DNA from 2 places in the uncultured Stenotrophomonas sp. genome. Region 1 is predicted to be linked to the other one. Evidence: riboswitches for the same ligand, from Rfam matches in the RefSeq annotation. Region 1 holds a riboswitch; the other holds the start of a gene.

Region 1 (4,403 bases):
AGGTTCAGGTGCGACACGTCCGAGCCCCACTTGCCGGGCTTGGCCACGCCGACCAGGGCGTTCATGTTGGCGCCGTCGGTGTACACCTGGCCGCCGTGCTTGTGGATGATCTCGCAGATCTCGACCACTTCTTCCTCGAACACGCCGTGCGTGGAGGGGTAGGTGATCATCAGCGCGGCCAGGCGGTCGCCGTACTTCTCGGCGTTGACGCGGATGTCTTCGACGTCGACATTGCCGTTGGCGTCGGTCTTGGTCACCACCACCTTCATGCCGCACATCTGCGCCGACGCCGGGTTGGTGCCATGCGCCGAATCCGGGATCAGGCAGACGTCGCGGTGGCCTTCGCCGCGCGAGCGGTGGTAGGCACGGATCGCCAGCAGGCCGGCGTATTCGCCCTGCGCGCCGGAGTTCGGCTGCAGGCTCACCGCATCGTAGCCGGTGCATTCCACCAGCATCGCTTCCAGCCCGTCGATCAGTTCCTTGTAGCCGGTAGCCTGGTCGGCCGGGGCCAGCGGATGGATGTTGGCGAACTCCGGCCAGGTCACCGGGATCATCTCGGCGGTGGCGTTGAGCTTCATGGTGCAGCTGCCCAGCGGGATCATGGTGCGATCCATGGCCAGGTCCTTGTCCGCCAGCGAACGCAGGTAGCGCAGCAGTTCGTGTTCGCTGTGGTGGGTGTTGAACACCGGGTGGGTCAGGAAGGCGCTGGTGCGCACCTGGGCGGGCGGCAGCGCATCGGCGGTGGCCGCGTCCAGCGCGTCCACGTCGACGCTCACGCCGAACAGCTGGCCCAGCGCGACGATGTCGGCGCGTGTGGTGGTTTCGTCCAGGCTGATGCCGACCGCTTCGCTGTCGATCGCACGCAGGTTGATGCGCGCGGCGGCGGCCTTGGCGTGGATCGCGTTGGCGTCGATCGCCTTGACGTGCAGGGTGTCGAAGAAGTGCTCGCCGACATTGACGCCGGCGCCGCGCAGGGCAGCAGCCAGGATCGCGGCCAGGCGGTGGGTGCGGCGGGCGATGCGGGTCAGGCCTTCCGGGCCGTGGTACACGGCATACATCGAGGCCATCACCGCCAGCAGCACCTGTGCGGTGCAGATGTTGGACGTCGCCTTCTCGCGGCGGATGTGCTGCTCGCGGGTCTGCAGGGTCAGGCGGTAGGCGGCATTGCCCTGGGCGTCGACCGACACACCGATCAGGCGGCCGGGCATCGAGCGCTTGTAGGCATCGCGGCAGGCCATGAACGCGGCGTGCGGGCCGCCGAAGCCGAACGGCACGCCGAAGCGCTGCGAGTTGCCGACCACGATGTCGGCGCCCCATTCGCCCGGCGCGGCGATCAGGGTCAGGGCCAGCAGGTCGGTGGCCACGGCCACCAGGCCGCCGCGGGCGTGCACGGCATCGGCCAGCGCCTGGTAGTCGCCGATATGGCCGAAGGTGTCCGGGTACTGCAGCAGCACGCCGTAGCTGTCCGCTTCCAGCGCTTCGGCGGGCGTGCCCACGCGCAGCACGATGCCCATCGGCTCGGCGCGGGTGCGCAGCAGTTCCAGCGTCTGCGGGTGCACGGCGTCGTGCACGAAGAAGGTGTCCGACTTCGACTTGGCGGAACGCTTGGCCAGGGTCATCGCTTCAGCCGCCGCGGTGGCTTCGTCCAGCAGCGAGGCGTTGGCGATCTCCATGCCGGTGAGGTCGGCGCACAGGGTCTGGAAGTTGATCAGCGCTTCCATGCGGCCCTGCGAGATTTCCGCCTGGTACGGGGTGTAGGCGGTGTACCAGGCCGGGTTTTCCAGCACGTTGCGCAGGATCACGTTCGGGGTCAGCGTGCCGTAGTAGCCCTGGCCGATGAAGGTGCGGAACACCTGGTTCTTGTCGGCAATGGCGCGGATCTTCGCCAGCGCGTCCACCTCGGTCATCGACACGGGCAGCGCCAACGGCGCCGGCGACTTGATCGAGGCCGGCACGATGGCGTCGGTCAACGCGTCCAGCGAGGCGTGGCCGACCACCTCGAGCATCTGCGCGATTTCGGCGTCGTTGGGGCCGATGTGGCGTTCGACGAACGCGTGGCTGTGTTCAAGCTCGCGCAGGGAAGGGGTGTTCTGGGACATGGCTGGCATCCAAAAGAGTGGGCACGCACGTTCGGAAGCGCGGACGGGGCGTGTCGTGGGCGACAACGATCCACCGGACCCTGCGGTCTTCCTGGGTGCCCCTCTGTCCTTTTGCCTGAGAGTTTGGAAGCGCGCGGCTGCGTGCTTCGTGCCCCTTCGGCGCCGGCACCGGCCGGTCTCTCCAGAGTTTTGGTGCGGGTGGTATCGGGCCTGAGCGATTACGGGCGTTGCGCCTTCGGCAGCGGATGCCTGGAAACCAAGCTCCACTTCTCCCACCATGTAGCCCGCCAATTATATCCCAGCGCCCCGGCCCGCAGCGGCCTTCCGGGAGATGAACGCGCTCACCGTTCCGTACCCGGATGTCGGTTTCGGCATGGAACTGGCGGGTACAACCGCCTATGATGAGCGGATCCTCGTATTCATCAGGCGCCACCCGGTCCGGGCCGGCGCCTTCCGTGCGTTCAAGCACGGTCGCTGACGGAACTTCCGATGACACCCGCTGCCCCTTCGAACCGCCGCCTGGCCCTGCTGCTTGCCGGCCTGGCCATGTTCGGCCCGTTCTCGATCGACACCATCTTCCCGGCCTTCCTGCTGTTGGGCGAGCGCATGCAGGTCGACCAGGTCGCCGTGCAGCAGACGGTCAGTGTGTACCTGCTGTTCTACGGCCTGATGAGCCTGGCGCACGGCCCGCTGTCGGATGCGTTCGGACGCCGCCGGGTGATCCTGGGCGGGCTGGTGCTGTTCATCGCCGCGTCGATCGGCTGCGCCCTGTCGCGCGACCTGACCACGCTGCTGGTGTTCCGCGCGCTGCAGGGCGTGACCGCCGGCGTGGGGGTGATCGTCGGCCGTGCGGTGATCCGTGATCTGTACCACGGCGCCGACGCGCAGCGCCTGATGAGCCAGGTGTCGATGATCTTCGGCATCGCCCCGGCGATCGCGCCGATCATCGGTGGCTGGATCCTGCTCGGTGGCGGCGACTGGCCGTTGATCTTCTGGTTCCTGGTGCTGTTCGCGCTGGTGCTGCTGGTGGCTACCGGCAAGTGGCTGCCCGAAACCCATCCGGTGGAAGCGCGCACGCCGCTGTCGGCAGGCGCGCTGCTGCGCAGCTACCTGCAGATGGGCAGCAACCCACGCCTGCTGCGCCTGGCCGCGGCCGGCGCCTTCAATTTCTCCGGCATCTTCCTGTACATCGCCTCGGCCCCGGTGTTCGTGATGCAGCACCTGAAGCTGGGCGAGGGCGGCTTTGCCTGGCTGTTCATTCCCACCATCGGCGGCATGACGATGGGCTCGTTCCTGTCCGGGCGGATGGCCGGGCGGATCACGGCGCAGCGGCAGGTGGCGATCGGCTTCAGCCTGTGCGCGGTGTCGGCGCTGGTCAACCTGGCCTATGTGCTGGGGGTGGCGCAGATCGCGTTGCCGTGGGCGGTGCTGCCGATCTTCCTCGGCGGCGTGGGCATGTCGCTGATCTTCCCGATCCTGGCGCTGGCGGTGCTGGACATGTACCCGCACCAGCGCGGCCTGGCCTCGTCGATGCAGATGTTCATCCAGCTGATGATCAACACCGTCGTGGCGGGCGCGGTCTCGCCGCTGCTCAGCAGCACGCCGTTGCACCTGGCGCTGGGCTATGCCGGGTTCTTCGCGGTCGGCGCGGCGTTCTGGTTCTGGGAGCGCCGCTGCGAGCGCAGGCGCGATGCGGCGGCGGGCGGGGCCTGAGCCCCGTGCGGTATCCTGTCACCCTTGATGCAGTCCGGAAGTCCCCCTGATGTCGACCACCTCCAAACTGCGCCGTGACCTGCGCCGGCGCCGCGAAATCGAAGAGGCGAACCGCGAAAAGGCCCACGCCTCGCCGGTCGAGCCGCATGCCGAGCTCCGCGACCAGCAGCGTACGCTGCTGGCCGGCGTGGTCCGTCGTGACGGCGAATGGGTGCTGGGCATGGACGGCCGCATTGCCGGGCAGACCCCCAGCGCCGCCCGCGTGCTGGCGCTGATCATGCAGGCTGCTGAACTGCACGAGCGCCAGGGCACGCCGGTGCGGCTGGTGTATTCGGACGCGTTGAAAGACGCCGCCCACGCCGAAGCCAAGGCCGAGGGCAAGGATTTCGAGCAGTTCAAGACAGATCTCGCGGCTTCCCTCAAACCCAAGGCGTAGAGCAACGCCCTGCGTGGCTGCGCCATACTGCGCGCGCTCCCAGCAAAAGCGGCTGCCGGTGAATCGAGTGCCGGGCCCCCATACCCTTTCCGGCGAATGTCCCCCGGCGTCGGCCGGAGGCCGACACCTCCTCCTTTACTTCGCCTCCAAGGGTA
Region 2 (4,403 bases), on a different contig from region 1:
CGTACCACCGAACGGCCCGCCGACCTCGATGGACGCGTACGCCAGGCCGATTTCCTCGGCGCACCACAACACCTTGCGCACGTTGCTGGAATTTTGCCGGCCCCAGATCTTCAGCATGTTGGTTTCCTGATCATTGAAGTGCGCCGCTACGATACGCCGATCGGCACGGCAGGTGAGACCGCTGCTGAACCCCGCCGCCGGCGTACACGTGCGCATGCTGCGGTACGTGCGACGATGCCCGTCGTCGCTTGCCAAGGAGTCCGTGCATGACCCGCGATCCCCTGCCCCACCTGGTCGTCATCGGTGGTGGTTTCGCCGGCCTCTGGGCCACCCGCGCGCTCGCCGGCGCGCGCCTGCGCATCACCCTGGTGGACCGTCGCAACCACCATCTGTTCCAGCCGCTGCTGTACCAGGTGGCCACCGCCGGCCTGTCCGCACCCGATATCGCCGCACCGCTGCGCCACATCCTTGGCGACCAGCGCAACGTCGAAGTGCGGTTGGGCGAGGTGATGTCCATCGACAAGGCACGTCGCCAGATCACCCTGGCCGACGGCAGCCAGCTCGGCTACGACATGCTGATGCTGTGCACCGGCGCCACCCATGCCTATTTCGGGCACGACGAATGGGCCGCCGACGCGCCCGGCCTGAAGACCCTCGATGACGCCATCGCACTGCGCCGCAAGCTGCTGCTGGCGTTCGAGCGCGCCGAGGCCGAACCGGATCCGGCGCGCAAGGCGGCCTGGCTCAGCTTCGCGGTGGTCGGTGGCGGCCCCACCGGCGTGGAACTGGCCGGGACGCTGGCCGAGATCGCGCGGCACACACTGCGCAACGAGTTCCGGCACATCGATCCGGCCAGCGCCAAGGTGCGGCTGGTGGAGGCAGGTCCGCGGGTGTTGTCCAGCTTCCCCGAAGTGCTGTCGTTGAAGGCGCGGCGACAGTTGGAGAAGCTGGGTGTCGAGGTGCTGACCGGCACGGCGGTGAGCGACATCGACAGCGAGGGTTTCCAGCTGGGAGAGCAGTTCGTTCCGGCACGCACCGTGGTGTGGGCAGCGGGCGTGGCGGCATCGCCGCTGGCGCGCACCCTGGAGGTACCGCTGGACCGCGCTGGACGTGTGCCGGTGCAGTCGGACCTCACGCTGGCCGACCATCCCGAGATCTTCGTTGCGGGCGATCTTGCCGCGATCAGCCAGGCCGACGTCAAGCCGGTCCCGGGCGTGGCCCCGGCCGCCAAGCAGATGGGCAAACACGTGGCCACGATCATCCGCGCGCGCCTGGACGGCAAGCCCGCGCCCGGACCTTTCAGGTACCAGGACTTCGGCAACCTGGCCACGATCGGGCGCATGGCTGCCATCGTGCATTTGGGGCGCCTGCAGTTGTCGGGCGTGCTGGCCTGGTGGTTCTGGCTGGCCGCGCACGTGTTCTTCCTGATCGGCTTCCGCAACCGCATCGTGGTGCTGCTCAACTGGGCGGTGGCGTACTGGAGCTACCAGCGCAGCGCGCGGATCATCTTTGGCGACGACCGGGAGGACCGGCGGCCGAAGCCGTCCGATCAGGGATCGTTGCCGGGAGCGAGGTGAACGTCCCACGTGCACAGGAAATCCGGGTCGCTGATGGTCAGCGCGATCGAGCGCAAGGTGTAGTCGCCCGGTGCCGCCGCAGCGTAGTGGTCCAGTGTCGGTGGCAGGAAGAGTTCCTCGCCGTCGACAGCGCTGGCCAGTACCACGCCTTCCTCGGCATTGATGCGTAGTACGTCGCCCGCCATCTGGCGATGTTCCAGTGCGTTTCCGTCGACGTCGAGGTAAGTGATGCCGGCGAGGACCGTCTTGCCGATCATTGCGCGCGCCTTGGCCCGGTCGATGTCGGTCATGGGAGGGGTTGCTGCAGCCAGGCCAGCTTGCGTGCGCGCGGCTGGCGTTTGAGCTCGCATTCGGCCCTGGAGGCTGCCGAGCGGTCGGGATAAGCGCGCATGGCCAACAGTTTCACCGGCGGGTTGGCGCGGGTGTAGCGCGCGCCCTTGCCGCACAGATGGGCCTGGAAACGGGCCTCCACGTCATTGCTTATGCCGGCGTAATAGCTGCCGTTGCGGCATTCGAGCAGGTATACAAACCAGGGGGTGGGTTCAGCGGGCATACCGGCATTATCCACCGGGTCGGTGCTGGCGGCTGCTAGAATCGGCCCCGGATGCAGGAGAGAGGCGCCGCGCTGGCGCCCGCCGAAGGCGCAGGCTCCCATAATCGCTCAGGCCGGTGGTCCGATAGCCCACCAACCATGCATCCAACACGCCGATCTGGAGAGAGGTCTTCAATGACCCGCCGAAGGGGCACGTGGCCTGGCCACCGAACTCTCAGGCAAAAGGACAGCGGGAGCGGCAACGGATTCCCACCCCACGACAGTGCTGCGGCGCTGCCGCGGTGCGTGCGCGTTTCCGTCCCAGCCTGCCCCACCCGGAGCTGCCGCATGCTGCTGTCCATCATCTACCTGATCGCCATTTCCGCCGAAGCCATGACCGGCGCCCTGTCCGCCGGGCGGCGGCGCATGGACCTGTTCGGCGTGGTCATCATCGCCTGCGTGACCGCGCTGGGCGGCGGCTCGCTGCGCGACATCGTGCTGGGCCACTACCCGCTGGGCTGGGTGAAGCACCCCGAGTACCTGGGCTTCACCATCTGCGCGGCGCTGATCGCTACGTGGGTGGCGCGTTGGATGCACCATTTCCGCCGTACCTTCCTGGTGCTCGATGGCCTGGGCCTGATCTGCTTCACCCTGATCGGCTGTGCGGTAGCGCGCGACGGTGGGCATTCGGTGCCGATCGTGCTGATCGCCGGCATGCTCACCGGTGCGTTCGGCGGCGTCCTGCGTGACGTGCTGTGCAACGAAGTGCCGCTGATCTTCCAGAAGGAACTCTATGCGGTGATCACCCTCCTCACCGGCGCGGCGTGGCTGGGCCTGCTCGAACTGGGCATGTCGCTCAACGCGGCCACGCTGTGGTGTCTCGGTGGTGGCTTCGCGTTCCGTCTGCTGGCGATCCACTTCAAGTGGGAGATGCCGAAGTTCGTGTATCGCGACGAGGTGCATTGAGGCACCGCCGCAGGCTCAACTGCCCATCGACAGGGGCAGCATCACCGTCATGGGATGGGCAGGCGAAACGACGAACCCATGTTTCAGGTAGAACGTCCTCGCCGATGCGTCGATGGCGTGGCACAGCAATGCACGCGCCCCGACCTGGTCGCACGCCTGCAAGGCGCGCAGCACCGCGTCCTTCAGCAATCCCTCGCCGATGCCTTGTGCCGTCCAGTCCGCATGCACCGCCAGACGCCCCAGGACGATGACCGGGATGGGATCGGGCATGTTGCGGCGAAGTCGGCCGGGGGCCGCGTCATGCGACATCGAACCGGCTGACAGCGCGTAGTAGCCGATCACGCGATGGTGCTCGTCGCAGGCGACGAAGCATCGTGATGCGCCGGATGCCTGGTTGGCATGCGCGCGCTCACGCAACCATTTTTCCAGGGCCGGCGCGCTGCAGCGGAAGTCATCGACCGACAGACCGGCGTGCAGGGGAACGGGCGCGGAAAGACGCAAGGACTTACCGCTCCCAGGGTGCGGGCGTGCTCAACAGGCGGCGCAGCGCTGCGTTTTCTTCCAGCGGTGAATCCAGCAGCGCGTTGAAGCGCTGCAACTGCTCTGCGTCCAGCGCGAACCGGGTCTGGTCCGCCAGCACTTCGCGGGCCTTGTCGCATGCCGCATCGAGGATGAATTCAGTGCGGTTGACCCCGCTGATCTCCACGGCGCGATCGATCAGGGCCTGCTTGTCGGCCGGCGCTCTGAAATTGATGACTTTGCTGGCGGTTCCCATGGGAAGCACTCGCACAGTAGTGGCTTGTGCATACATTGTACATACAATCCGGCCGGATTCAAGGAAGGAGTGAAGTCTGGCGCGCGACAGTCAAGGTATCCAATTGATTTCTTTGAATAAGTTCGAGAATACCTTAGACAGTGCCTGTCGCTGGGCCGGCGTGCGGCCGGCCCCGCGCCTCAGGCTGGTTCCGCCACACGACGCGCGCGCCGCGCACGCACCGCCTCGGCCAGCGACTCGAGCACGGCGAGCGAACTGTCCCAGCCGATGCAGCCATCGGTGATGCTCTGCCCGTAGACCAGCGGCTGGCCTTCCACCAGGTCCTGGCGGCCGGCAACGAGGTGGCTTTCCACCATCACCCCCACGATCCGCTCTTCACCCGCCACCAGCTGCGCGTTGATGTCGGCGATCACCAGGGGCTGGTTTTCGGGGTTCTTGCTGCTGTTGGCGTGGCTGGCGTCGATCATCAACCGCGCGGGCAGTTTCGCCTTGGCCAGGGTCTGGCTGGCCGCATCCACGCTGGGCGCGTCGAAGTTGGGTACCTTGCCTCCGC

What was found. A riboswitch is a leader RNA that binds a small molecule or an ion and turns the genes downstream of it on or off. The one in region 1 is predicted to bind glycine.
Region 2: another riboswitch for glycine. It lies ahead of RWO33_RS14765 (trimeric intracellular cation channel family protein); the one in region 1 lies ahead of gcvP (aminomethyl-transferring glycine dehydrogenase).

The regions. Positions count from the first base shown of each region.
Region 1 is NZ_CAUQPH010000031.1:3-4,405, reverse strand. Features, by position in the region: gene gcvP (aminomethyl-transferring glycine dehydrogenase) at 1-2,108, opposite strand, end outside; glycine riboswitch at 2,193-2,294, opposite strand; gene RWO33_RS08145 (hypothetical protein) at 2,431-2,577, shown strand; gene RWO33_RS08140 (multidrug effflux MFS transporter) at 2,589-3,812, shown strand; gene RWO33_RS08135 (hypothetical protein) at 3,862-4,248, shown strand.
Region 2 is NZ_CAUQPH010000096.1:7,998-12,400, reverse strand. Features, by position in the region: gene RWO33_RS14785 (glutathione S-transferase) at 1-117, opposite strand, end outside; gene RWO33_RS14780 (NAD(P)/FAD-dependent oxidoreductase) at 267-1,577, shown strand; gene RWO33_RS14775 (hypothetical protein) at 1,550-1,867, opposite strand; gene RWO33_RS14770 (GIY-YIG nuclease family protein) at 1,864-2,130, opposite strand; glycine riboswitch at 2,175-2,257, shown strand; glycine riboswitch at 2,278-2,368, shown strand; gene RWO33_RS14765 (trimeric intracellular cation channel family protein) at 2,458-3,075, shown strand; gene RWO33_RS14760 (GNAT family N-acetyltransferase) at 3,091-3,576, opposite strand; gene RWO33_RS14755 (DUF1778 domain-containing protein) at 3,581-3,850, opposite strand; gene RWO33_RS14750 (3-deoxy-7-phosphoheptulonate synthase) at 4,030-4,403, opposite strand, start outside.